4 regions of the Kocuria sp. HMSC066H03 genome follow, and region 2 is predicted to be linked to each of the others. Evidence: riboswitches for the same ligand, from Rfam matches in the RefSeq annotation. Region 2 holds a riboswitch; each other region holds the start of a gene.
What was found. Region 2 has a riboswitch for S-adenosylmethionine ahead of HMPREF2833_RS02970 (hypothetical protein). Riboswitches for the same ligand answer to the same signal wherever they lie in the genome.

Region 1 (7,833 bases), 160 kb from region 2:
CTTCCCCACGGGCCCCGAGTGGGCAAACGGCTTGAGGCCGGCCACGCATCCCCGCGCCACCACCGCACCCCGCGCTCACCGGCCACCCCGAACCGGCCAGCACGCCGACCTCACCCCGGCGTCAGCCCTGGAACGCTACACACTGGCGTCCGCCTCACCCCGCCTGGTCCCAGTCGCCGCAGGGTGGTCCCAGCATGTGGGCCCCCAGCTCTGCGGTACCTGCACACCAACACCAGCCACGGACCGATACGCCCCACCTCCATGGATGGCCGATACGCCCCTGCACACCGGCCACGGCCGATACGACCCCCGCACCGGCCCCGGGCCGATACGGCCCGACACCAGCTTCTGAGCTCTAGCCCCCGGCACCAGCCCCGCCCGGACCTGGGGGCCGGGCGGTACGAGGCGGCCCCGTCACGGGCGCTACCCCACGCACTGGGCTCGAGCCCACCCGTGCTGTCACGAGTGGGCTCGAGCCCGTTGGTCGCTGCGCGCCCGCACCGTCACGCCGGCGGCTGGCTCACGCCCGGGCCAACACACCCGTTGGCGTCCCCGTTGACGCATGTGCGCGTCCGCGCAGGGAGTCGTCCTCCCGCTCGAGCTCCGTGCGCACGGACACCGCGGCGGCCACGAGACGGTCGAGTGCTGCCTCCGTCTCGGGCCAGCCACGGGTCTTCAGCCCGCAGTCCGGGTTGACCCACACGCGCTCCGCGCCGATGGCGTGGGCGGCATGGCGCACCCTGCGAGCCACCTCCTCGAAGGAGGGCACGCGCGGGGAGTGGATGTCCCACACTCCGGGCCCCACGTCTCTCGGGAAGTCCGCGGCGGCCAGCCCGTCCACGATGCCCGAGCCGGAGCGGGAGGCCTCCAGAGTGGTGACATCTGCATCCAGAGCCTCGATTGCGTCCAGCACGGTCTCGAACTCGGAGTAGCAGAGGTGGGTGTGGATCTGCGTGTCGGTGGCGGCAGCGCCGGTGGCCAGCCGGAACGCACCTACGGACCAGTCGAGGTAGGCCGGGCGGTCCGTCTCGCGCAGCGGCAGCAGCTCCCGCAGGGCGGGCTCGTCCACCTGCACCACGGCGGTACCGGCGGCTTCGAGGTCGGTGATCTCGTCCCGCAGCGCCAGTGCCACCTGATCGGCCACCTCGGCCGCGGGGACGTCGTCGCGCACGAAGGACCACGCGAGAATCGTGACCGGACCCGTGAGCATGCCCTTCACAGGACGGTCGGTGAGCGACGCCGCGTAGCGCGTCCAGTCCACGGTGATGGGCACGCGCCGGGAGACGTCCCCGAACAGGATGGACGGGCGTGTGCACCGCGAGCCGTAGGACTGCACCCAGCCGTGGCGGGTGGTCGCGAAGCCCTCCAGGGACTCCGCGAAGTACTGGACCATGTCGTTGCGCTCCGCCTCTCCGTGCACCAGCACGTCCAGCCCCAGCTCCTCCTGGGCGCGCACCGCGCGGGCGATCTCGGACCGGATGGCCTCCCAGTAGGCGGCGCCGTCCAGGCGACCCGCCCGGTGGGCGGCGCGGGCCGCCCGGATCTCGGCGGTCTGCGGGAAGGAGCCGATGGTCGTGGTGGGCAGCAGCGGCAGCCTCAGCCGCTCCTGCTGCGCCGCCCGGCGTTCAGCCGCTGAGGGGCGCCGTCGGTCCTCCGGGGAGACGGCCGCGGTGCGCTCGCGGATCTCGGGGCGGCGCGTCGCGGGGTGGGCGGCCCGGGCCTTGCGGATGCGGGTGTCGGTCTCCAGGGCCTCGCTGATCTCCTTCCAGCCGTGCTCGACGCCGCGCGCCAGCTCGACGACCTCGCTCACCTTCTGGTCCGCGAACGCCACCCAGCTGCGCACGTCCGGGTCCAGTTCGGTCTCCCGGGTGACGTCGTGCGGGACGTGCAGCAGCGGCGTCGCCGTGCCCACCGCCACGGGGCCGCGGGCCGCGGCACGCAACCGGTCCAGGGTGTCCGTGGCGCCCGCCAGGTTCGTGCGCCACACGGTGCGTCCGCCCACGACGCCGCCCACCACCGGACGCTCTCCCCACGCCTCGAGGGCGGTGGCCGAGGGGACGTCCCCGCGGTCGAGGTCCACGGCGAGGGCGTCCACGCCCGTGCGGGCCAGCGCCAGGTGGGCGTCCTGGCCGGCGTCCCCGTAGCCCACGGTCACCAGCACCGAGGGGTGGTCGGACAGGGCGGTCAGCCGCGTGTACGCGGTGGTCACCGCGGAGAGGATCCGCTCGCGGGACGCGCCCCAGCCGTCCGCGGCGAGAGCGGGTTCGTCCAGCTGCACCCACGGCACACCGGCCGCGTGCAGAGAGCTGAGGATCGAGACGTACTGGGCCAGGACGTCGTCGAGCCCGGCCAGGGGGTCCACCCGAGCGCCGTGGGCCACGGGGGTTTCCGGGCGCGAGAGCAGCAGGAAGGTCACGGGGCCCACCAGCACGGGGCGGGTCCGCACGCCGGTGCGCCGCTGGGTGTCCCTGTACCGGGAGACCAGGCTCTCCGGGTGCGCCCGCAGGGCGGTGCCCGGATCGAGCTCGGGGACGTAGTAGTGGTAGTTGGTGTCGAACCACTTGGTCAGCTCCAGCGGCTCCCGATCGTCCGTCCCCCGGGACAGGGCCGTGATCAGCTCGATCCCTCGCTCGGTGTCCGGCGCGGCGGGGAGGAGGCCCTCCGCCCGGAACCGGGCCGGCACGGCACCCAGGGCGAGTGCGGTGTCCAGGACGTGGTCCACGGCGAAGCCCTCGGACGGCACCGCGCAGTCCTGCGTGAGCCCCAGCTCGCGCAGCCTGAGGGTCGTGCGCTCCCGGAGGTCGCCGAGGGTGTCCAGGACGGTCTGGGCCGGGTGCCGTGCGGGATCCGCCCAGTGGGCCTCGAGTGCCCGCTTGAGTTCCCGGTCCGGGCCGATGCGCGGGTAGCCCAGGATCGTGGCGCTGGGCAGGGGGGTGGAATTCGTGACGGTCATGATCTCTCCTCGCGAGGGTTGGTGTGGTGGCGTGAACAGGGTGTGAGGCAGCCGCGTCGCGGGTGGGCCGGCGACGGTGCTGTACGGGGTCACTGGGCGTGACTGGTGCGGCGGGCGTACCGGGGCACGTGCTCCAGCGCGCGTGGGCAGAGCCGTGCGTGCGGCTCCGCGGTGGGCGGGGCGCACGACGCCGCACGGTCAGGCCGCGGGGCTGCGGCCCCGGTACTCGCGGGCCGCGTCCCGCACGCGCAGGTGCTCCAGGATGGTGAGCGCCGCGTCCGGGCGGTTGAACGTGTAGAGGTGGAAGCCGGCGCAGCCCAGGTCCAGGAGGTCGTCGATCAGCGACAGCGTGGCCGCGGTGCCCCGGTGCCGCAGCTCCTCGGGGGAGTCCGCGGTGAGGAACCGGGTGAGCCGCTCGGGAACGGGCACTCCGGTGATCTCCGTCATCCGCTGCAACCGTTTCGGGTTGGTCAGGGGCATGAGACCCGCGACCACCGGGATGTGGATCCCCTCGGAGCGCGCCCGCTCCAGGAACGACGCGTAGTCCTCGGGCTCGTAGAGCACCTGCGTGATCGCGTAGTCCGCCCCTGCCTCCTGCTTCTCCCACAGGGACGCGAGATCCGCCTCGGGGTCACGCCCCCGGGCGGGGGACGGGTAGCACGCCACCGACACGGACAGCGGCCGAGTCCCGGGGCGGAACCCGTCCCCGAAACGACGCCGCTCGACGTCCCGGATGAGCCGCACCAGCTCCGAGGCCCGGCCGATCCCACCGGGCGGGGTCCGCCACTGCCCGGCGCCCAGGGGCGGGTCCCCGCGCAGCGCGAGGAGGTCCCGGACGCCGTCGTCCAGCAGCTGCTCCACCGAACGCTCCAGCCCCGCGCGGTCGGTGCCCCCGCACGTGAAGTGGGCCATCACGGGGGTCCTGGTGGTGCGGCGCAGATGGCGCAGCGCCTCGCGGGACACACCACGACCACCCGAGTGGCCGTGCGTGACGGAGAAGAAGTCGGGCCCGGCCTGGGCCATGGCGTCGATGCTGCGCCACACGGTGTCCGGGTCCGCGGTGGGGCGGGGCGGGAACACCTCGAAGGAGACGAGCGTGGAGCGCCGGGGGCGGCGCACCAGCCAGGACGTGCCCGCGGGCGGTTCGGAGGAGGTCGTCCCGGCGGCGGGGGCCACGGGAGTGGCTGCGGCGGCGGGGTGGCCGCCTGGCGCGGGAGCGGACTGGTCCGCGGCGCGGGGCGCGGCCACGAGCTTCGGCCTGTCCTCGGCGCGGGCGGTCGGCGGTGTGACGGGCATCTGAGAAAACCTCCGGCGGTAGGACGCCGGAGGTGGACCCCGTGCGCCGTACTTGCCAGCCACGCGGTTGCGCGGCGGCCGGATCGTCATCTGGGGCACCCCACTACAGCAGGAGGGTTGCCGCCCGGCCAGCCAGAGCTTTTCGCCGGGTCTCATGATCCTTTGGTGGGTGAGACGGTAGCACGAGGGCCCCGCGCCGTGGAAGGCGCACGGCCCGGAACGGCGTGTCCCCGGGGCCGGACCCCGGGGACACACGCGTGTTCAGCGCCCGACCACGACCTCCAGGTTCTCGCCGGAGGCGGGGTCGAAGAAGCACGTCTCCCGGGCGTTCGGCCGCACGTGGATCGTGGATCCAGCCTCCATCTGCAGGAACTTGTCCACGCGGACGGTCGCGCGGCCCTTCTCCAGCCGCATGGCGCGGGCGTCCTCGGTCCCGGGGTCCGAGGTGCCCGGCAGCACGCAGTGGATGAACGCCTCGGAGCCGAGCTTCTCCACCAGGTGGACCCGCAGGGGCAGAGCGGGGGTCCCCGGCGCGTCACCCTCGCCCGTGATCTCCCACGACTCCGGACGGACACCCACGGTCACGGTGTCCCGCACGTGCGCCGAGAACTCGGCCGGCACGGGCACCCGCAGCCCGCTCGCGGCGTCGAGGACCGCGTGGCCGTCCCGGACGGGGACGTCGTGCACGATCGTCATGGCCGGCGACCCGATGAAACGGGCCACGAACACGTTCGCGGGGTGCTCGTAGAGGTGGATCGGATCGGCCACCTGCTGCAGCTGTCCGTCGCGCAGCACGGCCACGCGGTCGCCCATGGTCATGGCCTCGACCTGGTCGTGGGTCACGTAGATGGTGGTGACCCCCAGCTCCCGCTGGAGGTCCGCGATCTGGGCGCGGGTGGACACGCGCAGCGTGGCATCCAGGTTGGACAGCGGCTCGTCCATGCACCACACCTTGGGGTTGCGCACGATCGAGCGGCCCATGGCCACACGCTGCCGCTGGCCCCCGGACATGGCCGCGGGACGCTTGTCCATGAGGGGCCCGAGCTCCAGCATGGCGGCGGCGCGCTCCACCCGCTGCTCGATCTCGGCGCGGTCCAGCTTCTCGTTCTCCAGCGCGAAGGACATGTTCTGCCGCGCGGTCATGTTGGGGTACAGGGCGTAGGACTGGAACACCATGGCCACGTCCCGGTCGCGGGCCCGGGTGCCCGTGACGTCGCGGCCGTCGATGAACACGGCCCCCTCGTCCACGGGCTCGAGACCGGCGAGCATCCGCATGGCCGTGGACTTGCCGCTGCCGGAGGGGCCCACCAGGACCAGGAGCTCACCGTCACGGATGCTGAGATCGAGCTGGGACACCGCCGGGGGCTTGCCCGGGTCGAAGATGCGGGATGCGTGCTTGTACTCGACGGTGGCCATGGTGCTCCTCAGGCTCTCGGATGGTGACGGTGGGGACGGAATCGGCGCTCCGGCGTGACGGCGGCTGCGGGCACGCCGTGGCGCTCAGTGGTGCGGGGGCCGTTCGGGGCGGGCCCCGGATGGCGGCCCCGAGAGGGGCCGCCACCCGCGGAGGATCACAGCTTGGGCTTGATGTCCGAGTCGATGATCTTCTGGGTCTCGTCCTGCAGCTGCTGGAAGACCGTCTTGACGTCCTCGCCGCCGAACGTGATGCGGTCCAGCGCGCCGCCGATCCGCTGACCGCCGCCGGAGACGAACACGCGGGCCGCGTCCTGCGGCTGGGTGTTCTCGTTCAGCTGCTTGATCGCGGTCATGGCGTTGGGGTTCTCGTCGAGGAACTTCTTCTCCTCGGGCTTGTCCATGGCGTCCTTGCGCACAGGCATGTAGCCGGTGGCCTGGGTGAACGTGATCGTGTTGTCGGTGTTCGTCATGAAGTCGATGAACTTGGCGGCGGTGAGCTTGCGCTCGTCGCTGATGCCGTTGGGGATCGCCAGGCCGGCGCCACCGGTGGCGCAGCCGGGCTTCGGGCCGGGCAGGTAGGTGGTGTAGAAGTCGAACGTGGCGGCCTCCTTGAGGCCACCCAGGGAGCCCGTGGACTCCAGCAGGGTCGCACCGCTGCCGATCCCGAAGTCGTTGGCGCCGTCCTGGACGATCTTGATGTGCCCCTCCGCCACGTGCTTCTTGAGGTACTCGCCGGCCTTGATGGAGTTCTCCTCGGTGAAGGTGGCGGTCCAGTCACGGGAGTAGGCACCCCCGAACGTCCAGATCATGCCCTGGAAGTACCAGTCCATGTAGTTGGCACCGTCCGGGAGGATCAGCGCCGGTTTGCCGCCGTTGGCCTTGACCAGCTGGGGCGCCCACTGGGCGAACTCGTCCCACGTGCGGGGCCCGCGGTCCGTGGGCAGACCGGCCTTCTGCATCATGTCCTTGTTGAAGTACATGATGCAGGTGGAGCGGGCGTACGGCGCGCAGTAGTGCTTGTCGTTGAAGTTGTAGTCCTCGCGCAGCGTGTCCACGTAGGTGCTGGAGTCGATCCCGGCCTTCTGCCACAGGTCGTCCAGCGGGGTCACGGCCTCGTTCAGGGCGAAGTTGAACCAGTTCACGTCCGACGCCACGAACACGTCCGGGAGGTCCCCGCCCGCGAGAGCCGCGTTGACCTTCTGCGCCACCTCTTCGTAGTCGGCACCGCCGTCGATCAGCTCGGCCGGGGTGTCGGGGTTGGCCGAGTTCCACGCGTCGATGAGCTTCTGCTCCAGGCTCTTGGAGCTGGCAGGGTGGTTGGACCAGAACTGCAGTGGGCCGGAGGCCTCCTGTCCGCCGGAGGAGCTTCCGCCTCCGGTGCCGGCGCAGCCGGACAGGGCCACGGCGGCGGTTCCGAGGCCCAGCAGGCCGAGGGCGTGGCGACGTGAGAGTTCCATGTGTGCTTCTTCCTTCAGGAGGTGGTGGATGTGCTGGAGGGTGGTGTGTGGAGGGTCAGCCCTTGACCGCGCCCGCCGTCAGACCCTTGATCATGTGGCGCTGCAGCAGGATGAACACGATGATCATGGGGACGGTCGCGATGACCGTCCCGGCCATCACCGGGCCCCAGTTGCTCAGGCCCTCGTTGTTCTGCAGCTGGGTGAGGCCGATGGGAAGCGGGGCCACGGCATCCGTGTCGGACATCAGGAACGGCCAGAGGTACTGGTTCCACTCGGTCACCACGGTGATGAGGATGAAGGCGATCAGCGTGGGCCAGGACATGGGCAGCACCACGCGGAACAGCTTGCGCAGGAAGCCGGTGCCGTCCATCTCCGCGGCCTCCATGACCTCGCGGGGCAGGCTCAGGAAGTGGTTGCGCATGAGGAACGTCCCGAAGGCCACCCCGGCCAGGGGGATGATGATGCCCTGGAACGTGTCGCGCCAGCCCAGCTCCGCCACGAGCGCGTAGTTGGAGATGATCGTGATCTGGCTCGGCACCATGAGGGACGCGATGACGAACAGGAACAGCACCTTCCGCCCCGGGAACTCGAGGAACGCGAAGGCATAGGCAGTGAGCACGCCCAGCACCACCTCGATCACGGTCAGGACCGTGGTGATGATGATCGAGTTGCGCAGGTACTGGCCGAAGTTGACCGTCTCGAACACGTAGC
Region 2 (7,833 bases):
GTCTCGGAGGCGCTGAAGAAGCTCACCGCGCAGGGCCTGGTGACCCGGCCTGCGTACGGGGTCGTGGAGCTCACCGAGCAGGGGCGTGACGTGGCCGTGCACATGGTGCGCCGCCACCGGATCCTGGAGATGTTCCTGGCCACCGAGCTGGGCTACGCGTGGGACGAGATCCACGACGAGGCCGAAGTGCTTGAGCACGCCGTCACCGACCGTTTCATCGACCGGGTGGACGCCAAGCTCGGCCACCCGTCCGAGGATCCGCACGGGGACGCGATCCCCTCACGGGACGGGGTGGTCACCCCCGCCCCGGCCGTTCCGCTCGCGGACGTGACCCGCCCGGAGCCCGTTCGGGTCACGCGCGTCTCGGACGAGAGTCCCGAGACCCTGCGGGTGCTCGCGGACGCGGGGATCCGGCCGGGCGCGGTGCTGCGGGTGCTCCCGGGTCCGGCCCGCAGCGCCACGGTGCGGGTGCGCGTGGCCGCAGGGGGAACGACGCCGGGCGGTGGCCTTCTCGGTGACGGCTCGCCCGTCACGGGGGATACGGACCTGCCGGGGGACAGCTGCTCCGTCGCGCCGGACACTCGCGTTCCGGGGGGCGGCTCGCCCGCCGCTCGGCACATGCGGAGACCGACCGGCACCGCGGGGACGGACGCGCCCGGTGGCGAGGCTGTGGACCTCGGCATCCTCGTGGCGGAGGCCGTCTGGGTGCAGGCGCTCACCCACGCGAGCTGACCGGAACGGACGCTCCCCGGGCCGGCCGCGGACAGCGTCAGCCTCGCGCTGGACCGGCCGTCGCCTCCCCGGACAGTGGGTTCCCCTGCCATGTCCGGCGCCGTCGCGGGCCCTCAAGGTGAACAGCAGGTGACCGGAACATGTCCTACCCTTGAAGAAACACGAACGCGAACGCGGCGGCACACCATGCCCGGGCCGCGGCGGTGCGGACTGGCACCGGATGATCCAGGAACACGAGGTCCAGACATGTCCGAGGGTTTTCTGCGCGTGGGCAGGCGGCTGGGCCGCTGGACGGGCCGCGGGCTGTGCTACGGCCTGATCTGGCTGGGGCTCACCCTGCTCGCGGCGGGCGGGATCATCCGGCACTACTGGGGCCAGATCTCGGTGGGGCAGATGCGCATGAACCTGATGTCCGTGCAGACGGACGGTGGCGGCGGGTCCGTGGTGTGGATCTCCGTGCTGGTCATCGGGGTCCTTCCCGTCCTGGTCACCGTGGGCATCGCCCTCGCGCGTCGGGCGTGGCTCCGCAGAGCACGACGCGAGCACGGCACCCGGCCGCCCCGCGGCGTCGTGCGCTCCGCCTCCGCCGTGACCGTGGCGGCGGTGTTCGTGGCCGGGAGCACGAGTTTCGCGTCCGCGGTGGACCTGCCCCAGTACGTGAAGGCCGTGAAGTCCCCGCACGACATCGGCTCCAAGTACGTCCAGCCCACCATCACGAGTGACGCGGACAAGCGGAACATGGTGGTCATCTACCTGGAGTCCGGGGAGGCCACGCTCGCGGACGACGAGCTGTTCGAGAAGAACGCCTTCGCTCCGCTCGAGGACGTCACCCGGCCCGAGGACGGGTGGCGCAGCGTCGAGGACTTCCAGCAGTACGAGGGCGGTGGCTGGACCATGGCCGGGATCGCCTCCACGCAGTGCGGGATCCCGCTCAAGGAGTCGGGTGACGCAGGCTCCGCCGACATCGGCGCCGGGCAGGAGCAGTACCTGGGCGGCGTGACCTGCCTGGGGGACGTGCTGCAGAACCACGGGTACACGAACACGTTCCTGGGCGGGGCCAACTCCTCCTTCGCGGGCAAGGACACGTTCCTGCGAAGCCACGGCTACACCGAGGACAAGGGTCTGGAGGACTGGCGCGCGGCGGGCGAGCCCGCGGAGAACTTCCGCAGCGACTGGGGCCTGAGCGACGAGCGGCTCATGGCCCACGCCAAGGACGAGGTGGACCGTCTGCACGCCGAGTCCGAGCGCACGGGCCAGCCGTTCAACCTGTCCATGCTGACCCTGGACACCCACGAACCCGTCCACGTCTACGACTCGTGCGACGTGGACACCCAGAACCAGGTGACCTCCGTGTTCGCGTGCTCCATGACCCAGGTGGCCGGGTTCGTGGAGCACATGAAGTCCCAGGGCTACCTGGAGGACACGTCCGTGGTGATCATGGGCGACCACCTCAAGCACATGAGCGCGGGGGACGCCTTCCACGAGCAGCTGGACCACCACCCCAACCGCACCGTGTTCAACCGCGTGTGGATCCCGGGCGAGACCGCCGGGCAGCCCCTGCGGGCCGGCGCGGACCAGCTGTCCATGTACCCCACCCTCCTGGAGGCGGCGGGCCTCTCGGTGCACGACGGCGCTGCGGGCCTCGGCACGTCCGTCCGGCAGCAGGAGCCTCCCCAGGGCTCGGCGCAGGCGATGGACCCGGAGGAGTACCAGCAGCTGCTGGACTCGCGCTCCGCGGACTTCTACTCCCGGGCGTGGGACCCCGAGAACCCGGTGGGATGACCCCCTGACCTCTCCGGAGGGGCGCCCGGCAGCGGGATCCGGCTCGCGGGCCGCACAGGGCCGCCAGGACGCGAGTCCCCGGGGCGGACCCCGTGGTGCCCGCCGCGTGGTCCGAGGCGCTGGACGACACTGCTCGCGGGGCTACGCCCCGCTGGGTGTCCCCTCCGCCGCATGCATCCCGCCGGCCAGCCCGGCACGGATGCGGCCGGTCGTCTCCCGGGCGCGCGTGCGCGCAGAGCCGGCCTCGTCCCGGGCGCGGCGGGCGGCGCGGTAGGCCGTGTAGCGGGGGCTGCTCACGGGAACGTCCCACGTGCCGCCCAGGGCCACGTCCGCACCGCCGAAGGAGCGTTTGAACGCGCTGAACCCGGTCCACGGGTGGGTGGGATCGCTCAACGGGGCAATCCCGAAGAGGTCGCCGATCGCGAGACCCTGCTCGGCGGCGTCGAGCAGCGCCTGGGCGATGAGCGGCTGGTTGGGGCGCAGCTTGCGCATGCTCGCGTCCATGCCGGAGTGGGCGAAGATCCGGGTGGTGGGGGAGTCGTAGGTCAGCAGCGCGCTGACCACGGTGCCGTCCACGGAGCTCGTGTAGGCCGTGGAGTTGCCCGTGGCGCCCAGGCTGCGGGCGGCGGTGCGGAGGTAGTCCTCGCTGTGGGCCGTGAACCCCTTGCGCCCGGCGGTGCGGTGCTGCAGCTCGATCACCGCCTCGGCGGCGTCCGGGTGGGAGTCCGAGGCCAGGGTGATGCCCTTGTCCCGGTGGCGCCGCCACAGGTTGCGGTTGGTGCCCGTCATGGCGGCCAGGATCTGCTCCGGCTCGCGGGTGAGATCCACCCAGCGCGTGTACGCGGGCTGGATGTCCCGCGGGGACGGCCGCGCTCCGAGCCGGCGCAGACCCGCGGCGATCGCCGGTGCCGTGGCGTTCTGCCGCTGCACGGCTGCCGCGAAGGCCGTGCCCACCGGGGACGGCATCTGCGGCTCCACCCGCAACCACGCCACGGAGTGATCATGCGCGGCGTACCGCAGCTCGCGCAGCGCCTCCGGCAGAAGCTCGGGGTGCGCCAGGACCGGGCCGTACGGGGTGTACCAGACCACCCCGGCCCGGGAGCGCTCCTCGACGACGAGGGCGTGCCACCCGGCCCCGTCAAGAGTGTGAGTGCGTCGCGAGAGACCAGCCTGGAAGTGCTGCCAGGGCTCGGCCTGCAGCACGCTGGACGGGCCGAGAAGTGTGCGGGGGTCCGGTTGGGCGTGGGTGTGCCTCATGCGGGTTGCTCATCCTTGAGTGTCTGCCCCCGCTGCGAGGGATCGTCCTGGGGTCGCGGGGGTCGATCCTCATTAGATAGCCAACCTGACCGACCCGCAACATCACCCGTGCGGCGTGTTCCCATGTGACGACGGCGTGTCCAGTGGCAGCAGCCGGTGGAACGTGCCTACGCCTGCGCCCCGCAGGACGTTCGGGTCACGGGACGGTCCGCGCGGCGGGTCAGAAGTCGCGCGAGTCCTCCGGTGCTGATTCCGGGGCGATGCGCTGCAGGTGCACCCGCCGGGTGATCCGGATGCTGGGTCGGACCAGCATGAGTGCGCTGCCCAGCACGAACAGCCACGTCCCGGCGTAGACGGTGGCGTCCTGGAAGAAGAGGATCGAACCCACCAGGAAGATCAGGCCGATCAGGATGTCGTTGACGATCGACAGGGTCTCGTACCGGCCACGGATGACCAGCTCGCGGTGCCCCACACGGACCTCGATCGGCTTGGCGGCCCTGGACAGGGAGTCGGAGGTGGCGCTGGCGGAGGGAGTCACTGCTCGGTTCCTTTCACGAAGGCGCAGACCGGGCGGGCCGGCGGGAACGGCCGGTGGGTCACGCCTGCGGCGCGCACCACCGGCCGACCAGCCTACGGGAGGAGCCGGCGGCTCAGCACGCGGCGTGCTCGCCGCCGGTGTCCTCCCCTTCCCATGCCCAGGGCGTCACTGCCCCTCGACCACTGCCGGGTGCAGCAGGGCGAGCCTGCCCTGTGAAGTCGGCACGGTGGCGAGTGACGTCCCAGGATCGAACGACGCCGCGGCCCCGCTGTGCTGCAGCGTGTGGAACCGCTCCAGCAGCGCGGGGTCGTGGCACCACCAGGTCCGGGTGCTGCCGTCCGGGAACGTGGCCTGCACCGTGTTCCCGTGCGGGGCGCCCAGGTCCACCCGGACCCACCGGTCCTGGTTCCCGGAAGCCAGGCGGGCCTGGATGTAGTGAGCGTTGTGCCCCGGGTGGTAGCTCCGGCAGACGGGGTGTCCCTCCGCGTGGACGCACGGGTGTTCGGGAGTGGGAGCAGAGTTGCTCATAATGGTGACCTTTCGCAGACTTCCGCGCGGCGGGTGCCGGGCGGCGGATCTTCCTCCGGGGGCACCGGGTGCGAACAACCGGTTGCCAGCCGACCAGCCGGAGGGCTGATGGTCGGGCTTCTTGATCCGGGAACATCACAGCACAGCGCTCCGACACGCACAAGCGTCTGCGCCGTTCGGTCACGACGAGGGGCCGCCGAGCGGCACGGGAGAACCCCGTACCGCTCGGCGGCCCCTGCGCAGCAGGCCGGGTGCGGGAGGCCCGCACCACGGCCCTCAGCCGATGACCGAGTCCACCAGAGCCTTGGCCTCCTGCTGCACCTGCTTCAGGTGCTCCTCGCCCTTGAAGGACTCCGCGTAGATCTTGTAGACGTCCTCCGTGCCGGAGGGGCGGGCCGCGAACCACGCGTTCTCCGTGGTGACCTTGAGCCCGCCGATCGCCGCACCGTTGCCGGGGGCCTCCGTGAGCTTGGCGGTGATGGGCTCACCGGCCAGGGTGTCCGCGGTGACCTGCTCCGCGGAGAGCTTCTTCAGCGCCGCCTTCTGCTCGCGGTTCGCCGGGGCGTCGATGCGCTGGTACACGGGGTCCCCGAACTGCTCCGTGAGCTCCCGGTAGCGCTGGGAGGGGGTTGTGCCGGTGGTGGCGGTCATCTCCGCGGCCAGCAGCGCCAGGATGATGCCGTCCTTGTCCGTGGTCCACACGGAGCCGTCCCTGCGCAGGAACGAGGCACCGGCGGACTCCTCCCCGCCGAAGCCGATGGAGCCGTCCAGCAGACCCGGCACGAACCACTTGAAGCCCACGGGCACCTCGTCTAGGCGGCGACCCAGGGACTGCGCCACGCGGTCGATGATCGAGGAGGACACCAGGGTCTTGCCCACCCCGGCGTCACCGCGCCAGCCGTCGCGCGTGCGGTAGAGGTAGTCGATGGCCACCGCGAGGTAGTGGTTGGGGTTCATGAGCCCGGCATCCGGGGTCACGATGCCGTGGCGGTCGCTGTCCGCGTCGTTGCCCGTGGCGATGTCGTACTTGTCCCGGGCCCCGATCAGAGAGGCCATGGCCGAGGGGGAGGAGCAGTCCATGCGGATCTTCTCGTCCCAGTCCAGGGTCATGAACGCCCACTGCGGGTCCACGGTGGGGTTCACGACCTCCAGGTTCAGCCCGAAGCGCTCGCCGATCTCCTGCCAGTACGCCACCGAGGCCGAGCCCATGGGGTCCGCGCCGATGCGCACCCCCGCGGCCTTGATGGCGTCCAGGTCGATGATCTCCGGCAACGTGGAGACGTAGCTGTCCAGGAAGTCGAACGTGCCGGTGGTCTCCGCGGCCTTCGCCTCCTCCAGGGGCACGCGCCGCACGCCCTCCAGGCCCGCCTCGATCAGCTCGTTGGCGCGGTCCGCGATCCACCCGGTGGCGTCCGTGTCCGCGGGGCCGCCGTGCGGGGGGTTGTACTTGAAACCGCCGTCCGTGGGCGGGTTGTGGGACGGGGTGATCACGATCCCGTCCGCGCGGTCCTCGGGCCCGGACGCGTTGTACGTGAGGATCGCGTGGGACAGCGCCGGGGTGGGCGTGAAACCGTCCCGGGAGTCCAGCAGGGTGCGCACACCGTTGGCGGCGAGCACCTGCAGCGCGGTGTCCTGCGCGGGCCCGGACAACGCGTGGGTGTCCTTGCCCATGAACAGCGGGCCGGTGATGCCCTGCCCGGCGCGGTACTCCACGATCGCCTGCGTGATCGCAGCGATGTGGTCCTCGTTGAACGAGGTCTTCAGCGAGGAACCGCGGTGCCCGGAGGTTCCGAACACCACCCGCTGGTCCGGGTTCCCGGCATCCGGCGTGCGGTCGAAGTACGCCGCCACGAGGTCGTCGATGTCCACGAGGTCACTGGGTTGGGCAACGGTGCCCGCACGGTTGGTCATGCCACCAACCTAGTCCCGAAAGCGCGCCCCGTCAGGCCGTGCGCCGCTCGGTTTCGGGCCCCGCCCCCGCCCCGGCGGACGACGACGCCGCGCGGCCACCTCCCGCGCCGAACCGCCGTTGCCCGCGGGGAGACGGCGCGGCGTGGACGCCACGAGCCCTTGCGCAGACCGGGCCGCGCCGTCGGTGTGACCGCGGAGCCCAGGACCGGTGGGCCGTCAGCAGACCGGTGGGCGGGCGCCGGACCGGGCTGCGGCCCTCCGTGGGCGGGTGCGCTCAGGCGACGAGGTGCGCGTGCGGCGTCGTGGGCGGGTCCAGCTGGGCGGCCAGCGCGAGCAGCTGCGCCTCACCGGACGCGCGCCCCACGAGCTGGACGCCCATGGGCACCGGGCCCGGGTATCCGCCGGTCTCGGGGATGCGCCACGTGGTGGGCACCGTGATCGCGGGCAGCCCGATCACGTTCACCACCGATGTCCACGGCGTGTACTGGCACTGGCGCCTGTAGTCCTGGTCCGCGCCCGCCGGATCCGCGATGTCGAAGCCCTCGTGGAACCACCCCACCGGCCGTGGCGGCATGGCCAGGGCCGGCGTGAGGATCATGTCGAACCGGGAGAACTGGCGGATGAGGTCCGCCTCGATCCCGCGCAGCACGGCGAAGGCGTCCGCGAGCTCCACCGCGGTGCGGGACAGGGCACGCTCGCGGAACGAGCGGGCCAGCCCGGTGAGCAGGTGCTCGGCGCCGTCGAGCGGCAGCTGGCCCATGGCAGTGGTCCACAGCCGCGAGAAGGCTTCGGGGTAGGCGGGGTCGTAGTGGATGTCAGCATCCTCCACGGTGTGGCCCAGCGCCTCGAGCGCGCGGATCCCCTCGTCCAGCGCGGCCCGCGCCTCCGGGGACACCGTGATCTTGTACGTGGCGTCGAAGGGCGAGGCCGTGCTCACGCCGATGCGCAGGGGGCGGTCTCCCCAGGGGAGGTCTCCCGCCCGGGCGCGCTCCACAACAGCGGCGAACGAGGGCTCCGGCACGGCCACCACGGGCCGGTCGATCCGCTCGCGGCCCGGCGTGTGGCACAGCACGTCCAGGAGCAGG
Region 3 (7,833 bases), on a different contig from region 2:
AGATCTCGTGCAGGGTGCGGGTGACGGGTCCGAAGCGGTGGACGGTGCCCCGGGCCACGGCCTCGGTGAGGACGGCGTGGGCCGTGGCGTCCGAGGCCGCCCGGAAGCGGACGCGCCCGCCGTCGAAGGCGAGCACCTCCACGCCGGGGGCCTCGCGCACCCAGCCGGTGTCCGCGGCGGCGTCGAGCTCCCACTCGGGAACGGCGTGGGCGGCCAGCAGCTCGGCGCGCGAGCCCGCGGCGCGCACCCGCCCGTCCGCGAGGATGACGAGCTCGTCGCACAGCCGCTCCACGACGTCCAGCTGGTGGGAGGAGAACAGGACGGGAACCCCGGTGTCCGCGGTCTCCCGCAGCACCTGCACCGTGGTCTCCACGGCGTGGGGGTCCAGCCCGGAGAAGGGCTCGTCCAGCACGAGGGCCACCGGGTCGTGCACGAGTGCGGCGGCGATCTGGGCCCGCTGCTGGTTGCCCAGGGACAGCTCCTCGAGCCGGCTGCCCGCGCGGCCGGCGAGCCCCAGGCGCTCGAGCAGCGCCATGGCCCGGGCCTTCGCGTCCGCGCCGGTCATGCTGTGCAACCGGCCCAGGTAGACCAGCTGGTCCAGCACGGTCATCTTGGGGTACAGCCCACGCTCCTCGGGCATGTACCCGATGCCCGCGCGGTAGTCGGCGGTGATGGGGGAGCCGTCCACCTCGATCCGTCCCGAGTCCGCCGAGAGCACCCCCAGGAGGATGCGCATGGTGGTGGTCTTGCCCGCGCCGTTGCCGCCCACGAACCCCGTCATGAGGCCCGGGCGGATGCTGAAGGTCAGGTCCTCGAGCACGTGCGCCGACCCGAAGGACTTGTTCACCCCGTTCACTGTGATCATGGTTCGAGCCTAGGAAGTCACGCCCGTGTCCGACTCCCCCGGGCGGCGGATTCTGCACCCCCGCGATCCTCCGCCCGGGGGAGGAGACGCCCACTGCGCGGTGGGGCCGGTCTCAGGCGCCGGTCACACCGTGCTCGAACGCCCAGATCACGGCGTGGACCCGGTCACGCGCCCCCGTCTTCAGCAGCACGTTGGACACGTGGGTCTTGACCGTGGCCCTGCCCACGAACAGCTCGCGCGCGATCTCATCGTTGGACAGGCCGCGCGCCATGGCGGCCAGCACCTCGGTCTCGCGGGCGGTGAGACCCGCGCGGGCGGCGTCGTCCTGCCCGTCCGCGATCTCGGACTCCGGGCCGGGACGGCCGGCGGACGACGCCGCCGCGTCACCCGCCGGGGCACGGCCGGTCTGCGCATCGACCTCCGCCGCCGGTTCGACGGTGCGTGCCAGCACCCTGCGCGTGACCAGAGGGTCCAGCAGCGCGTCGCCGCGGCCCAGCACCCGCACCGCCTGGATCAGCTCCTCGGGTCCCGCGGACTTCAGCAGGAACCCCGAGGCACCGGCGGAGAGCGCCGCGAACAGGGCCTCGTCCGTGTCGAACGTGGTGAGGATCAGCACGGCGGCACGGGAATCCGAGGCGACGAGCCGACGGGTGGCCTCGATGCCGTCCAGCCGCGGCATCTGCACGTCCATGCACACCACGTCCGGGTCGAGGGCCGCGGCGAGCTCCAGGGCCTCCTCGCCGTCCGCGGCCTCTCCCACCACCTCCATGTCCTCCTGCGACGTGAGGATGGCGGAGAAGCCGAGGCGAATCAGCGGCTGGTCGTCCACGAGCAGGACACGCAGGCTCACGGCATGACCTCCTGCGGGGCGTGGACGGGCACCGTGGCCCGCACGAGCCAGCCGCCGTCCGCCTTGGGGCCCGCGTCCAGTGTGCCGCCCATCGACGCCATCCGTTCCTCCATGCCGATCAGGCCCGTGCCCGTGCCGTGGGCGGCCGGTTTCCCTGGCCGGGCGCCGCGCCCGTTGTCGCTGATCTCCAGCTCCACGCGGCTGGCCTCCGTGCGCAGCCGCACCGTGACGACCGCCCGTGGCCCGGCGTGCTTGCGGGCGTTGGTGAGCCCCTCCTGTGCCGTGCGGTACAGCGCCAGCTGGGCCGGCGGCGGCAGCTGCGGCTCCGGGCCGATCCGCTTGAGCACTGCGTCCTGGCCGATCGCCCGGGCGTCGGCCACGAGTGCCTCGAGGTCGGAGAGCCGGGGCACGGAGTCGGGGGCCTCCTCGCCGTCGCGCAGGGTGTGGACCATGGTCTTGAGCTCGGTCACGGCCTCCCGTGCGGAGGACTCCACACCGCGCAGGTGCTCGGCGGCGGCGCGGGGATCCTGAGACATGGTGAGGCGCGCCGTCCCGGCCTGGACGCCCATGGCCGTGACGTGGTGGGCCACTACGTCGTGCAGCTCGCGGGCGATCCTGAGCCGTTCGAGGCTCACGGCCTGCTCCGCGAGCCGCTCCTGCTGCTGCCGGATCTCGGCGTGGGCGGCCTCGAGCTCCTGCCGCTCGATGGCCGCGTTCCACGCCCCGTCGCCGAAGACCCACGCCCCGGCGAAGTAGGCGATGTTCACGACGAACTGGATCGCGGCGATCGCCATGTAGGCGTTGACGCCGCGCTCACCCACCTCCGGATCCGTGAACTGCTCCACGGTGCTCCAGCCCAGCCACACCGCCATCCCCACGGCCACGGCGGCGCGGGACCACGTGGCGCGACGGCGGTCCGGGCACCAGGCCCCCACGGAGTAGAAGCCCAGGAACAGCACCACCTGGGAGGCGTACATCTCGATCCCGACCCACGTGACCAGCGCGAAGTACACGAAGGACACCGCCACCATCACTGCCACGGGGAAGCGACGCCGCCATGCGAGCGGGGTGGCCAGCACGACGGCGCCCAGGGCAACCCACCCGACATCCGCCTTCCACGGGACCGACTGCACGAAGTCGGAGAGGTACACCAGCTCGACGCCGGCCAGGGCCAGCACGCCGGCACCCCGGGCATCCCGCCAGCGCCACCCCGGCGGCAGGGCGCGGTGGGGCGGGGAGGTGTCCGGGGCGGGGTGCATGGGTTCACCCTACCGAGGTCGCTCGCGGGGCTGTCCGGGTGCACCACGCACAATGGTGGGGTGATCGCCTCCCTCGACACCTCGCCCCGTGTGCCGCGCGCCGACCTCCGCATGCAGATCCTGCTGGTGCTCGGGGTGTCCCTGGGCGCTTCCGCGGTGTACTCGGTGCTGGACCTCGTGGAGATGGCGGTGCAGTCCTCGATCGCGGAGAGCTCCACCACGCTCAACCAGCCCCTCAGCCCGGTTCCGGTGATCGACGCGCTGCGGCGCCTCACCAGCATCTGCTTCGCAATCGTGCCCGTGGTGCTCGCCCTGTGGTTCCTGGCGGGAACCACCTCCCGCATCCCCGCGGTCCTGCGCGGCATCGGTGCGGACGCGCGCCGCCCGGGGCACGACGCCGCCCGGGGCCTCGCGCTGTTCGCCGTGATGGGCGGTGGGACCCTCGTGCTCTACCAGGCCGGGCGGGCGCTCGGGATCACGGCGGAGATCACCACGTCCACCCTGGAGAACACGTGGTGGACGGTTCCGCTGCTGCTGCTCACCGCCCTGCGGCACGCGCTCGTGGAGGAGATCATCGTGGTGGCGTTCCTCGCGGAACGGATGCGGCGGCTGGGCCGCTCGTGGTGGACGGTGGCGATCGTGTCCTCGGTGCTCCGGGCGAGCTACCACCTGTACCAGGGGGTGGGACCGGCGCTGGGCAACCTGGTCATGGGGCTCGTGTTCGTGTGGTGCTACCGCCGGTACGGGCGTGTGATGCCGCTTCTGGTCGCGCACTTCCTGCTGGACGCAGTCGGCTTCCTCGCACCGCAGCTCCTGGCGGGCTGACCGCCTGGGTGGGTGGCGGCGTCGTGCCCCGCCGGATCAGATGGTGACGGGCCCGTCCGGCGTGCCGAAGGTGACCGCCATGAGACCGGGCGTGCCGTGGGGAGCGGACCACGTGACGTCCACCGAGCGCAGGACGTCCTCCACAGGGCCACCGAGCCAGTCCGTGACGCGCTCGGGGGAGCCGGCGATGTCCATGCCGGTCAGCCGGACGTCCGTGAGCCGCGCCTGGGAGGGGTGCATCTCGTCCGCGGAGTCGAAGTGGATCATGAACGGCAGCTGCGGATCCGCGATCAGGCCCTTGACGCCGATCTGGTGCCAGTCCAGGCGGCGGCCGTCCGGGAAGATCCGGCCGCCCGGCACGGAGGGGCGGCCCAGTTTCTGCTCGAACGGGGCGAGGTCCGGGACCTCCACGACCCACCCGAGCCAGCCGCCGCCAGCCTCCGAACGCGCGCGGACGGCCTGACCGAACGGCGCCTTGTCCGCGGCGGGGTGCTCCAGGACGGTCACGACCTCCACGTACTGGTGGTCCGTGAGCGGCAGGATCATGTTCTGCGTGCCGAACCGGGGGTGCACGCCGCCCTTCACGGGCTCGATCCCCAGGCGGTCCGCTATCCGCTCGGTGGTGGCCTCCAGCCCGTCCGGCTGCGCTGCGAAGGAAACGTGGTCCAGCTTCATGCAGTCATGGTGGCACCCGTCACACGGGGGTCCAAATCGGCGGGTGCAACACTGCGGACACCGAACTTGACGCGGCGGCCCCCCGGTTCCCACACTTGAGGTCTAGGTCACGAGAGTCAGCGCCAAGCCCCAGCTTGCTGACCGGCAACCCTCCCTACCGCGGCGGGGTGCCCTGGGTGAAGACCTGGCCGTGACGTCGTCCGACGTCCACGGCAAGCGCGGGCCACCGGTCGCCCGTTCGTACGGGCACCGTGCGGACGGTCGCCTGGCCCCTGATCCTTCCGAGAAGGAGCACGGCCATGAGCACTGCACCCACCCCCGACAACTCCCAGGACTGGGCGTTCGAGACCCGCCAGATCCACGCGGGCCAGAACCCCGACCCCGTGACGGGTTCGCGGGCGTTGCCCATCCACCAGACCTCGTCCTTCGTGTTCCCGGATGCGGACACGGCCGCCGCGCGCTTCGCGCTGCAGGACATGGGCCCCATCTACTCCCGCCTGACCAACCCCACCACCGAGGTGGTGGAGAAGCGCCTCGCCTCGCTGGAGGGCGGGGTGGGAGCCCTGATGGTCTCCTCCGGGCAGGCCGCGGCCACGCTCGCGGTGCTCAACCTGGGCGGAGCGGGAACGCACGTGGTGGCCAGCCCGTCCCTCTACGGCGGCTCCTACAACCTGCTCAAGCACACGCTGCCGCGCCTGGGCGTGGAGACCACCTTCGTGGCGGACCCGGACGACCCCCAGCAGTGGCGGGACGCCGTGCGCCCCACCACCGTGGCGTTCTTCGGGGAGATGATCCCCAACCCCCGCAACGACGTCCTGGACGTGGAGACCGTTGCCGGGATCGCCCACGAGGCCGGGGTGCCGCTGATCGTGGACAACACAGTGGCCACCCCGTACCTGGTGCGGCCCATCGAGTGGGGCGCGGACATCGTGCTGCACTCGGGCACCAAGTTCCTGGGCGGGCACGGCACCGCGATCGGTGGGTTCATCGTGGACGCCGGGCGCTTCGACTACGGCGCGGACCCGGAGCGGTTCCCGGGCTTCAACCAGCCGGACCCCACCTACAACGGTCTGGTGTACGCCCGTGACCTGGGCGCGGACGGCGCCTTCGGCGTGAACCTCTCCTACGTCCTGAAGGCCCGGGTGCAGCTGCTGCGGGACTTGGGCACGTCCATCTCCCCGTTCAACGCGTTCCTCATCGAGCAGGGGATCGAGACCCTGTCCCTGCGCGTGGAGCGCCACGTGGCCAACGCCCAGCGGGTGTCCGAGTGGCTCGAGTCCCGCCCCGAGGTGCGCTCGGTGTCCTACGCGGGGCTGCCGTCCTCGCCGTGGCACGAGCGCGCGCGGAAGTACGCACCGCGCGGGGCGGGTTCCGTGCTCGGCTTCGTGCTGGAGGGCGGCAAGGAGGCGGGGATCGCGTTCGTGGACGCGCTGAGCCTGCACTCCCACGTGGCGAACATCGGGGACGTGCGGTCCCTGGTGATCCACCCGGCGTCGACGACGCACGCGCAGCTCTCCGAGGACGAGCAGCTCGCGGCGGGCGTGGAGCCGGGCTTCGTGCGGCTCTCGGTGGGCACCGAGGGGATCGAGGACATCCTGGCGGACCTGGAAGCGGGGTTCGCAGCGGTGGCCGCGGCACCGGGCACCCAGGAGTCGACCCACGAGCGGGGCGATCGGGACCCGGCGACCTCACCGGCGGACCGGCCCCTGGGAAGCATGGAGCCGATCGCGGACGCCGGTGCGGAGCCCGCCGCGGCTGCCGGGACCGGCGCGGAAGGCGGCCCTGCGGCGTCGTCGACGGCGCGTGCGGACGTGGCCGCCGAGCCCGCGGCATGACCGTGGTGCAGACAGCCCCGGCGGTGCGCCGGGACGGTGTGGTGCGGGCCGCAGAGATCGGGGAGCTCACCCCGGAGTCCGGGTTCCGGCTGCCGGACGTGCGCCTGGCCTACGAGACGTGGGGTGAGCTGGCCCCGGACGGCTCCAACGCGGTGCTGGTCGAGCACGCGCTCACGGGCGACTCGCACGCGGCGCGCGGCACGGCCGTGGGGTACGGGGACACAGCGCCCTTCGACATGGCCGGGCACCGTGTCGCGGCGGACACCGGCGGCTGGTGGGACGGGCTCATCGGACCGGGAGCGGCCATCGACACCACCCGCTGGTTCGTGGTGTGCGCGAACATCCTGGGCGGCTGCCACGGCAGCACCGGCCCGGCGAGCCTCGCGCCGGACGCCGCACCGTGGGGCTCGCGCTTCCCACGCGTCACCGTGCGGGACACCGTGGCCGCGGAGGCGCGGCTCGCGGACCGGCTCGGGATCCGGCGGTGGCGGCTCGTGGTGGGCGGTTCGATGGGCGGTGCCCGCGCGCTGGAGTGGGCGGTGTGCCACCCGGAGCGGGTGGCGGCGTGCGCGGTGATCGCCGCGAACGCCCGGGTCAGTGCTGAGCAGCTCGCGTGGGGCCGCACCCAGGCGCTCGCGATCCGGCAGGACCCGCACTTCCGCGGCGGGGACTACTACGGAGGCCCGCACCCCGCCGAAGGACTCGGCCTCGCGCGGCGGATCGCGCACATCACCTACCGCAGCGCGCACGAGCTCGCCGCGCGCTTCGGCCGGGAGGCGCAGGGCGGAAGCGCGTCGGGGGACGACGCCGGGATCGCGGACGCCACCGGTCCCCGGGGCGGCTGGGGTGCTGCTCGCCCGCACCGCACCGTGGACCGGGGGCGCTACCGGGTGGAGAGCTACCTGGACCACCAGGCGCTCAAGCTCGTGACCCGTTTCGACGCGAACGCGTACCTCAGTGTCAACGAGACGCTGATGTCCCACGACGTCGCCCGGGGCCGCGGCAGCCTCCGGCATGCCCTCGCCCGCACCCGCTGCGAGTGGCTCGTGGCGGCGGTGGACTCGGACCGGCTGTTCCCGCCCGAGGAGTCCGCCGAGCTCGCGGCCACACTGCCGGGTGAGCACGAGGTGCACACCATCACCTCACCGAGCGGTCACGACGGCTTCCTGCTGGAGACCCCGCAGGTGGGCCGGCTGCTGCGGGCCACGGTGCTGCGGGACTGAGCTGGCGGGCGGCTCGAAGACTGGCGGGGGATGGCATGGGCTGCATGACGTTCATGTCATCCCGCGGGGGCGTGCCAACGGATGCAGGCCCGTTGCCATGGTGGGAGTCCAGTGTCATGCTCTCCCACATGCAGCCCCAGACACTCCTTGCCGCCTATGACTCGCAGCTGCGTGGCGCGGCTGAAGTGGCCGACGCGCCCGTCGTGGTGAAGATCGGTCCCGTCCTCGCTGCGGTCTTTCCTGAGCGTCACCGAGCATTCGTCACCCATGCCCCGTTTCCCACGGCCGAATCAGAACTGGA
Region 4 (7,833 bases), on a different contig from region 2:
CGCCGAGAAGGCCGTCTCGCACTGACTCCACCGCGACGGCCCCGGTTTTCAGGGGCCGCCGCGGTGCACCGGAGCCCATAGACCCCCAAACTGGTAGTACACTGAGCGACGGTTCGCTGACCAGAGCGACTGCGGGCAACCGCACGCGTTTGCAACGAAAACTTGAGGTGGAGAAATGGGCATTTTCAGCTGGATCATCCTCGGCATCATCGCTGGCGCTCTCGCCAAGCTGATCCTGCCGGGCAAGCAGGGTGGCGGGATCATCGTCACCATGATCCTCGGCATCGTGGGCGCCCTGCTGGGCGGCTGGCTCGGGTCGTTCATCCCGGGTCTGAGCAACGGCATCGACGGCATCAGCTTCGGCACCATCATCACGTCCATCGTGGGCGCGATCATCGTGCTGCTGATCTACGGCTTCGTCGTCGGCCGTCGCCGCTGACACGCACGGGTCCGAGAGGACCATTGGGCAAGGGCGTCACCCTCGGGTGGCGCCCTTGCCGTCTGTCCAGGGCCGTGACGACAACCCCCGGTGGCTAGGGCGGATCTCGGGCGTGCCAGAACCCTGGGCGGGGAAGGCCTGGTCGGACGGGCGCGTCATACTGGTGCCATGACCTCCGCAGCCATGACTCCCGACCTCGACCGCGCCACCCGTGAGGCTCCCCGCCGTCTGGTGGTTCTCGGCTCCACGGGGTCCATCGGCACGCAGGCGCTCGAGGTGGTCGGAGCCGCCGCCCGCCTGGCCCGTCCGGAGAGCGGAGCCACCCACCCGCCCTTCGAGGTCCTCGCCCTCGCCGCGGGTGCGGGCCACCTCGAGCTCCTCGCGCAGCAGGCGGTGGACTTCAGCGTGGCGGCCGTCGCCACCAGCGGGTCCGCGCAGGACGCCGCCCGGCTGGGTGAGCTGATCGACGACGCCGCCCGGGCGGCACGCTCCCCGGCGCCGCGGCCCGAGATCCTCCACGGCCCCCGAGCCGCCGCACAGGTGGCCGCGTGGGAGGGCGCGGACGTGGTCCTCAACGGCATCACCGGAAGCATCGGTCTGGAGCCCACGCTGGCGGCCCTGGAGGTCGGGCGCCGGGTGGCGCTCGCCAACAAGGAGTCGTTGATCGCGGGCGGTCCGCTGGTCACGGCGGCCGCCGCGGCCACGGGTCTCACGGATGCGCTGATCCCCGTGGACTCCGAGCACTCCGCGATCGCCCAGGCGCTGCGCTCCGGGACGGCCGGGGAGGTGGACCGTCTGGTGCTCACGGCGTCCGGGGGACCGTTTCGCGGCATGACCCGGGAGCAGCTGGCCCACGTGAGCCCCGAGCAGGCCCTGCGGCACCCCACCTGGGACATGGGCCCCATGGTCACCACGAATTCCGCGACCCTGGTCAACAAGGCCCTCGAGGTGCTCGAGGCCAGCCTGCTCTTCGACGTCCCGCTCGAGCGGATCGACGTGACGGTCCACCCCCAGTCCGTGGTGCACTCCATGGTCCAGTTCACGGACGGCTCCACTCTCGCGCAGGCCTCGCCGCCGGACATGCGGCTGCCGATCGCGCTGGGCATCGCGTGGCCCCACCGGGTCACGGGTGCGGCCGCCGCGTGCGACTGGACGCGCGCCGCCGAGTGGACCTTCGAGCCGCTGGACGCCGAGGCCTTCCCCGCCGTGGAGCTGATCAAGCACGCCGGGGGGCTCGGCGGCACGTGGCCCGCGGTGTTCAACGCCGCGAACGAGCAGGCGGTGCACGCGTTCCACCGCGGGGAGCTCGGATTCCTGCAGATCGTCGAGCTGGTCTCGCGCGTGGTCGACGAGCACGACGGCGTGCGCGAACCCCGCCTGGAGGACGTGCTCGAGGCGGAGACGTGGGCCAGGGCGCGCGCGGACGAACGGATCGCGGGAGGTCGCTGAACCGGTCTGCCAGTCCGAACTCCCACTGCGGGCGTCGCCATGCCCGGGGGGGCGCTCGAGGGGGGGGAGGGAGCCAGGCGCGGCCCCGGGGTGCGCCGTGGCACGCGATGACGCCGTGCGGACGGGGGCGGACCGGGCGGCGTCGTCCGGCGGTACGGGAACCTGCGAGCACCGTGCTACAGTTCTGGGCGGATGACGAGATCCGGCGCGAAGCTCTGGCTGGCCGGACGGCAACCCTCTCCCGTAGCGGGGTGCCCCAGATGACCATCCGGCCGCGGTTCGAACAGATCACGGCAAGTGCGGTTTTCCTCGAATGGCACGTGTCTGATCATTGCCCTCATCCAGGTGGGACTGTTTGCTCCGCGCATCCGTATCCCGACCCTGGAAAGGCATCACCGTGCGAAGCAAGCGCCTGATCCCCGTTGTACTGGCCACCACCCTGGGCCTGACCCTCACCGCGTGCGGCGGCCCCGAGAACACCGATCCCATGGCCGACGGCAAGATCACCATCGGCATCGTGGGCGCCACCCCCGTCCAGGATGCGTTCAAGGAGGTGGCGGCGCAGAACGACGTCACCGTGGAGTTCGTGGACTTCAGCGACTACAGCCAGCCGAATCCCGCCCTGAAGAGCGGGGACATCGACATGAACTGGTTCCAGCACATCGCCTACCTGGCGGACTACAACAACAACTCGGGTGACACGATCACCCCCGTGGGCTCCACGTCCATCTTCCCGCTGGGGCTGTACTCCAAGTCCGTGAAGTCCGTGGCCGACTTCAAGGACGGGGACGAGATCGCCGTTCCCAACGACTCCATCAACCTCTCCCGGGCGCTGAGCCTGCTGGAGCAGCAGGGCCTGGTGACCTTCACCAAGGACACGATCGCCCCCACCGAGCAGGACGTGGACACCGAGAAGTCCAAGGTGAAGGTCCGCCCCGTCTCCGCGGAGCAGACCGTGCTGTCCATGGATTCCGTGGCCGCCTCCGTGGTGAACAACGACTTCCTGGACCGCGCCGGGCTGGACCCGAACAAGGCACTGGCCCAGGACGACCCCACCGCGGACAGCGCCAAGGTGTACGACAACATCTTCGCCGCCACGCAGGCCAATGCGGAGAACGAGACCCTCAAGAAGGTTGCGGGTTTCTACTACGACGACAAGGTGCTGGAGGCCGAGAAGCAGGAGACCAAGGGCACCGCGGTGCCCACCGAGGTGGACCAGCAGGAGCTCAAGGACCTGCTGTCCCGCTACTCCGAGGACCTCAAGGGGCAGAGCAAGTGAGCCCGGCGCCCGAGGCGCAGACACTGGTCAGCTTCCGGGACGTCAGCAAGGTCTTCGTGACCGGCTCCAAGCGCCGCACGCGCACGGTCACCGCCGTGGACTCCGTGGACCTGGACATCCGGCGCGGGGAGATCTTCGCCGTCATCGGCTACTCGGGTGCCGGCAAGTCCACGCTGGTGCGCCTCATCAACGGCCTGGAACCCATCACGTCCGGCAGCCTGCAGGTGGCCGGCCGCCAGGTGGACGGCCGCAGCGAGACCCAGCTGGCCCCGATCCGCCGGGACATCGGGATGATCTTCCAGCAGTTCAACCTGTTCACGTCCCGCACCGTGGCCGGCAACATCGAGTTCCCGCTCAAACGGGCCGGGTGGAAGCCGGAGGACCGCAGGGCGCGGGTGGCAGAGCTGCTCGAGTTCGTGGGGCTCACCGAGCGCGCTGGCAACTACCCCGAGCAGCTCTCGGGCGGCCAGAAGCAGCGGGTGGGCATCGCGCGAGCGCTCGCCACCAACCCCGAGCTGCTGCTCGCGGACGAGTCCACGTCCGCACTGGACCCGGAGACCACGCAGGAGGTCCTGAGCCTGCTGCGACGCGTCAACCGTGAGCTGGGGATCACGATCGTGCTGATCACCCACGAGATGGACGTGGTGCGCGCCGTCGCCGACCGTGTGGCGGTCATGGACTCCGGGCGGGTCGTGGAGACCGGGACCACCGCGGAGCTCTTCGCGCACCCGAGGGCGGAGACCACCCGCAAGTTCGTGTCCTCCGTGATGCGCACCGTGCCGCAGGAGGACGAGCTCGCCAAGCTCCGGGCGGAGCACCCGGGCCGGCTCGTGCTCGTGGACGTCACCGACCGCAACAGGATCGGCTCGGTGCTCTCCGACGCCGCGCGGGACGGCGTGGCCTTCGAGATCGCGTTCGGCGGGATCTCCATCCTGCAGTCACACACGTTCGGGACGCTCACGCTGTCCCTCGACGGGCCCGACGACGCCGTGTCACGGGCCATCGAGGCCCTGCGCGCGGTCACCACGGTCCAGGAGGTGTCCGAGTAATGGACTGGTCCACTCTCGGCCCGCAGTTGCTGCAGGCAACCGGGCAGACGCTCTACATGGTCTCGGTGACCCTGGTCCTCGCGGGGCTCCTGGGCCTCGCGGTGGGCGTGGGGCTCTACGTGACACGCCGGGGCAACATCCTGGCGAACAGCGCGGTGTTCACCGTGCTGAACCTGCTGGTGAACTTCGTGCGACCCATCCCGTTCATCATCCTGCTCGCGGCACTGGGGCAGGTCACGGAGGCGGTGGTGGGCACCCGGCTGGGGCCCAACGCCGCGATCTTCGCCATGACCATCGGCGCCACGTTCGCCGTGGCGCGGATCGTGGAGCAGAACCTCATGACCGTGGACCCGGGGGTCGTGGAGGCCGCCCGGTCCATGGGGGTCTCGCGGTGGAAGATCATCACCACGGTGGTGCTCCCCGAGGCGCTCGGCCCCCTGGTGCTGGGCTACACCTTCCTGGTCATCGGCATCACGGACATGTCCGCGATGGCGGGGGCGATCGGTGCCGGCGGTCTGGGCGACTTCGCCCTGCGCCTGGGCTACCAGCGCTTCAACGACCAGGTCACGTGGGCCGCGGTGATCGTGATCATCATCCTGGTCCAGCTCGTGCAGTTCTTCGGCAACTGGCTCGCACGCAAGATCATGCGCCGGTGACTTTCCGTCCCGGGCTCGACGCCGCCCCCGGCCACGCACGCGCGTGGCCGGGGGCGGCGTCGTTATGCCGACGACCGGCGGGCGTCAGCCACGTCGGAGGAGTGGGGCACAATGGGGGGAGCAACGTTCGCGGGGCGCGCGACTCGGGCCCCGCAGGTCGATTCCCCTGGAGGAAACACGTGACGTCGGTCAATCTCGGCATGCCCGCAGCGCCCCAGCCCGTTCTGTCCCCGCGGCGCACAACCCGTCAGATCCGGGTGGGATCCGTGGGAGTGGGCTCGGAGTCGCCCATCAGCGTGCAGTCGATGACCACCACCCCCACCACCAACATCAACGCCACGCTGCAGCAGATCGCGGAGCTCAACGCCGCGGGCTGCGACATCGTGCGCGTGGCGTGCCCGTCCCAGGACGACGCCGACGCCCTGCCGATCATCGCGAAGAAGTCCCCGATTCCGGTGATCGCGGACATCCACTTCCAGCCCAAGTACGTCTACGCCGCGATTGACGCCGGGTGCGCCGGTGTCCGCGTGAACCCGGGCAACATCCGCAAGTTCGACGACCAGATCGAGGGCATCTCCCGCGCCGCGGAGGCCGCCGGGGTGTCCATCCGGATCGGCGTGAACGCGGGCTCCCTGGACAAGCGGCTGCTGGAGAAGTACGGCAAGGCCACCCCCGAGGCGCTCATGGAGTCCGCCGTGTGGGAGGCATCCCTCTTCGAGCAGCACGACTTCCACGACTTCAAGATCTCCGTGAAGCACAACGACCCCGTCACCATGGTGCGGGCCTACCAGCTGCTCGCGGAGCGCGGGGACTGGCCGCTGCACCTCGGTGTCACGGAGGCCGGGCCTGCGCTGCAGGGCACCGTGAAGTCCGCCACCGCGTTCGGCATCCTGCTGTCCCAGGGCATCGGGGACACCATCCGCGTGTCCCTGTCCGCCCCTCCCGTGGAGGAGGTCAAGGTGGGCAACCAGATCCTGCAGTCCCTCGGACTGCGCCCGCGCAAGCTGGAGATCGTCTCGTGCCCGTCCTGCGGGCGTGCGCAGGTGGACGTGTACAAGCTCGCGGAGGAGGTCAACGAGGGGCTCGCGCACCTCACCGTGCCGTTGCGCGTGGCCGTGATGGGCTGCGTGGTGAACGGGCCGGGCGAGGCCCGCGAGGCGGACCTCGGGGTGGCCTCGGGCAACGGCAAGGGCCAGATCTTCGTCAAGGGCGAGGTCGTCAAGACCGTTCCCGAGGACCAGATCGTGGAGACCCTGCTGGCCCAGGCCAACGAGATGGCCGAGAGCATGGAGCTGGACGAGAACGGCCAGCCCGTGGAGGGCTCCCCGGTCGTGACCGCCGGGTGATCCGGCGTCGGGGCGCGCGGGCGCTCGCACCCGCCGCCGTGGACCCCGCGGCACTGGACCGGCTTCTCGCGCAGGACCCGGTGGCCTCCGTGTTCGTGGCGTCGCACGTGCAGCGGGTTCGTGCCTCCGGGGCCCGCCGCCCGCCGGTGTACGGGGTGGCCGCACCCTCGGGGGAACTCGTGGGTGCGTGCTGGGCCGGGACCAACGTGGTCCCCGTGGTGCTGGACGAGCGGGGAACGGACCTCGTGGCGGACGCCCTGGCCCGGGGCGGGCCCCGCTTCGCCTCGTTCTTCGGCCCGGCAGAGCCGGTGCTCGGACTGTGGGAGCGGCTGCGGGACTCGTGGCCCGCGCCGTTCGACGTGCGTCCAGTGCAGCCCCTGCTGGTCATGGACCGAGACCCCGACCCCCGCCTGCTCGCCGGCCCCGCGAGTTCCGTGCACTGGGGGAGCGAGGCGGACCTCGAGCGGGTGCTCCCCGCGGCGGCCGCCATGTTCACCGAGGAGGTCGGCTACTCGCCCCTGGGCAGTGGCGCCCACGGCTACCGGGAGCGGATCCGGTCCCTGCTGCGCGACGGTCGCACCGCGGTGCTCGCCGACCACCGCGGGGACGTGGTGTTCAAGGCCGACATCGGCTCTCTGCACGGCGGGGTGTGCCAGATCCAGGGGGTGTGGGTGGCCCCCGAGCACCGGGGCAAGGGCCTCGCCGTCCCCTGCATGGCCGCGACCGTGGCCATGGCCCGGCGGCAGGCCCCAACCGTGAGCCTCTACGTCAACGACTACAACGCCCCCGCGCTGGCCACCTACCGCCGTGTGGGGTTCCACCGTCACGGGGATTTCGCCACCGTGCTCCTGTGAGCACGGTGGGGCTGACCCCCGGGACGCGCCACAGCGATAGACTCGCCGCAGACATCAGCAGCTTCGATCGGCCCGGTCACGGGCGGTTAGGACCTATTCGTGCCGCTTCGCCTCAGTTCCCTGTTCCTGCGCACCCTGCGTGAAGATCCGGTGGACGCCGACGTCGACAGCCACAAGCTGCTCGTGCGCGCCGGCTACATCCGCCGCGCCGCCCCCGGCATCTACACGTGGCTGCCCCTGGGCCTGGCCGTGCTGCGCAGGGTCGAGAAGATCGTCCGCGAGGAGATGGACGCGATCGGCGCCCAGGAGGTCCACTTCCCGGCGCTGCTGCCGCGTGAGCCGTACGAGGCCACCAACCGCTGGACCGAGTACGGCGAGAACCTCTTCCGGCTGCAGGACCGCAAGGGCGCGGACTACCTCCTGGCGCCCACGCACGAGGAGATGTTCACGCTGCTGGTCAAGGACATGTACTCGTCCTACAAGGACCTGCCCGCGATGCTCTACCAGATCCAGACCAAGTACCGTGACGAGGCCCGTCCCCGCGCCGGTCTGCTGCGCGGGCGCGAGTTCATCATGAAGGACTCCTACTCCTTCGACGTGGACGACGCCGGGCTGGACGAGTCCTACGCCAAGCACCGGGCGGCCTACGTGCGGATCTTCGAGCGGCTCGGGCTGCCCGTGGTGGCGGTCTCCGCCACCTCCGGTGCCATGGGTGGATCGCGCTCCGAGGAGTTCATGCACCCCTCGGCGGTCGGCGAGGA

Region 1: another riboswitch for S-adenosylmethionine. It lies ahead of HMPREF2833_RS02250 (methylenetetrahydrofolate reductase); the one in region 2 lies ahead of HMPREF2833_RS02970 (hypothetical protein).
Region 3: another riboswitch for S-adenosylmethionine. It lies ahead of HMPREF2833_RS01015 (bifunctional o-acetylhomoserine/o-acetylserine sulfhydrylase); the one in region 2 lies ahead of HMPREF2833_RS02970 (hypothetical protein).
Region 4: another riboswitch for S-adenosylmethionine. It lies ahead of HMPREF2833_RS01255 (MetQ/NlpA family ABC transporter substrate-binding protein); the one in region 2 lies ahead of HMPREF2833_RS02970 (hypothetical protein).

The regions. Positions count from the first base shown of each region.
Region 1 covers NZ_KV807505.1:60-7,892, forward strand. The annotation lists gene metE (5-methyltetrahydropteroyltriglutamate--homocysteine S-methyltransferase) at 521-2,953, opposite strand; gene HMPREF2833_RS02250 (methylenetetrahydrofolate reductase) at 3,152-4,249, opposite strand; SAM riboswitch class IV at 4,293-4,409, opposite strand; gene HMPREF2833_RS02255 (ABC transporter ATP-binding protein) at 4,511-5,665, opposite strand; gene HMPREF2833_RS02260 (ABC transporter substrate-binding protein) at 5,821-7,122, opposite strand; gene HMPREF2833_RS02265 (carbohydrate ABC transporter permease) at 7,178-7,833, opposite strand, start outside.
Region 2 covers NZ_KV807505.1:163,867-171,699, forward strand. The annotation lists gene HMPREF2833_RS02950 (metal-dependent transcriptional regulator) at 1-732, shown strand, start outside; gene HMPREF2833_RS02955 (LTA synthase family protein) at 979-2,514, shown strand; gene HMPREF2833_RS02960 (lipid II:glycine glycyltransferase FemX) at 2,656-3,771, opposite strand; gene HMPREF2833_RS02965 (YrhK family protein) at 3,992-4,309, opposite strand; gene HMPREF2833_RS02970 (hypothetical protein) at 4,475-4,837, opposite strand; SAM riboswitch class IV at 4,849-4,964, opposite strand; gene pgm (phosphoglucomutase (alpha-D-glucose-1,6-bisphosphate-dependent)) at 5,114-6,748, opposite strand; gene HMPREF2833_RS02980 (amidase) at 7,023-7,833, opposite strand, start outside.
Region 3 covers NZ_KV807503.1:236,716-244,548, forward strand. The annotation lists gene HMPREF2833_RS00990 (ABC transporter ATP-binding protein) at 1-865, opposite strand, end outside; gene HMPREF2833_RS00995 (response regulator transcription factor) at 978-1,715, opposite strand; gene HMPREF2833_RS01000 (sensor histidine kinase) at 1,712-2,974, opposite strand; gene HMPREF2833_RS01005 (CPBP family intramembrane glutamic endopeptidase) at 3,035-3,799, shown strand; gene HMPREF2833_RS01010 (VOC family protein) at 3,836-4,474, opposite strand; SAM riboswitch class IV at 4,580-4,699, shown strand; gene HMPREF2833_RS01015 (bifunctional o-acetylhomoserine/o-acetylserine sulfhydrylase) at 4,774-6,309, shown strand; gene HMPREF2833_RS01020 (homoserine O-acetyltransferase MetX) at 6,306-7,532, shown strand; gene HMPREF2833_RS01025 (GNAT family N-acetyltransferase) at 7,649-7,833, shown strand, end outside.
Region 4 covers NZ_KV807503.1:295,562-303,394, forward strand. The annotation lists gene HMPREF2833_RS01240 (solute symporter family protein) at 1-25, shown strand, start outside; gene HMPREF2833_RS01245 (GlsB/YeaQ/YmgE family stress response membrane protein) at 176-439, shown strand; gene dxr (1-deoxy-D-xylulose-5-phosphate reductoisomerase) at 608-1,888, shown strand; SAM riboswitch class IV at 2,080-2,194, shown strand; gene HMPREF2833_RS01255 (MetQ/NlpA family ABC transporter substrate-binding protein) at 2,286-3,167, shown strand; gene HMPREF2833_RS01260 (methionine ABC transporter ATP-binding protein) at 3,164-4,216, shown strand; gene HMPREF2833_RS01265 (methionine ABC transporter permease) at 4,216-4,872, shown strand; gene ispG (flavodoxin-dependent (E)-4-hydroxy-3-methylbut-2-enyl-diphosphate synthase) at 5,052-6,218, shown strand; gene HMPREF2833_RS01275 (GNAT family N-acetyltransferase) at 6,215-7,072, shown strand; gene HMPREF2833_RS01280 (proline--tRNA ligase) at 7,172-7,833, shown strand, end outside.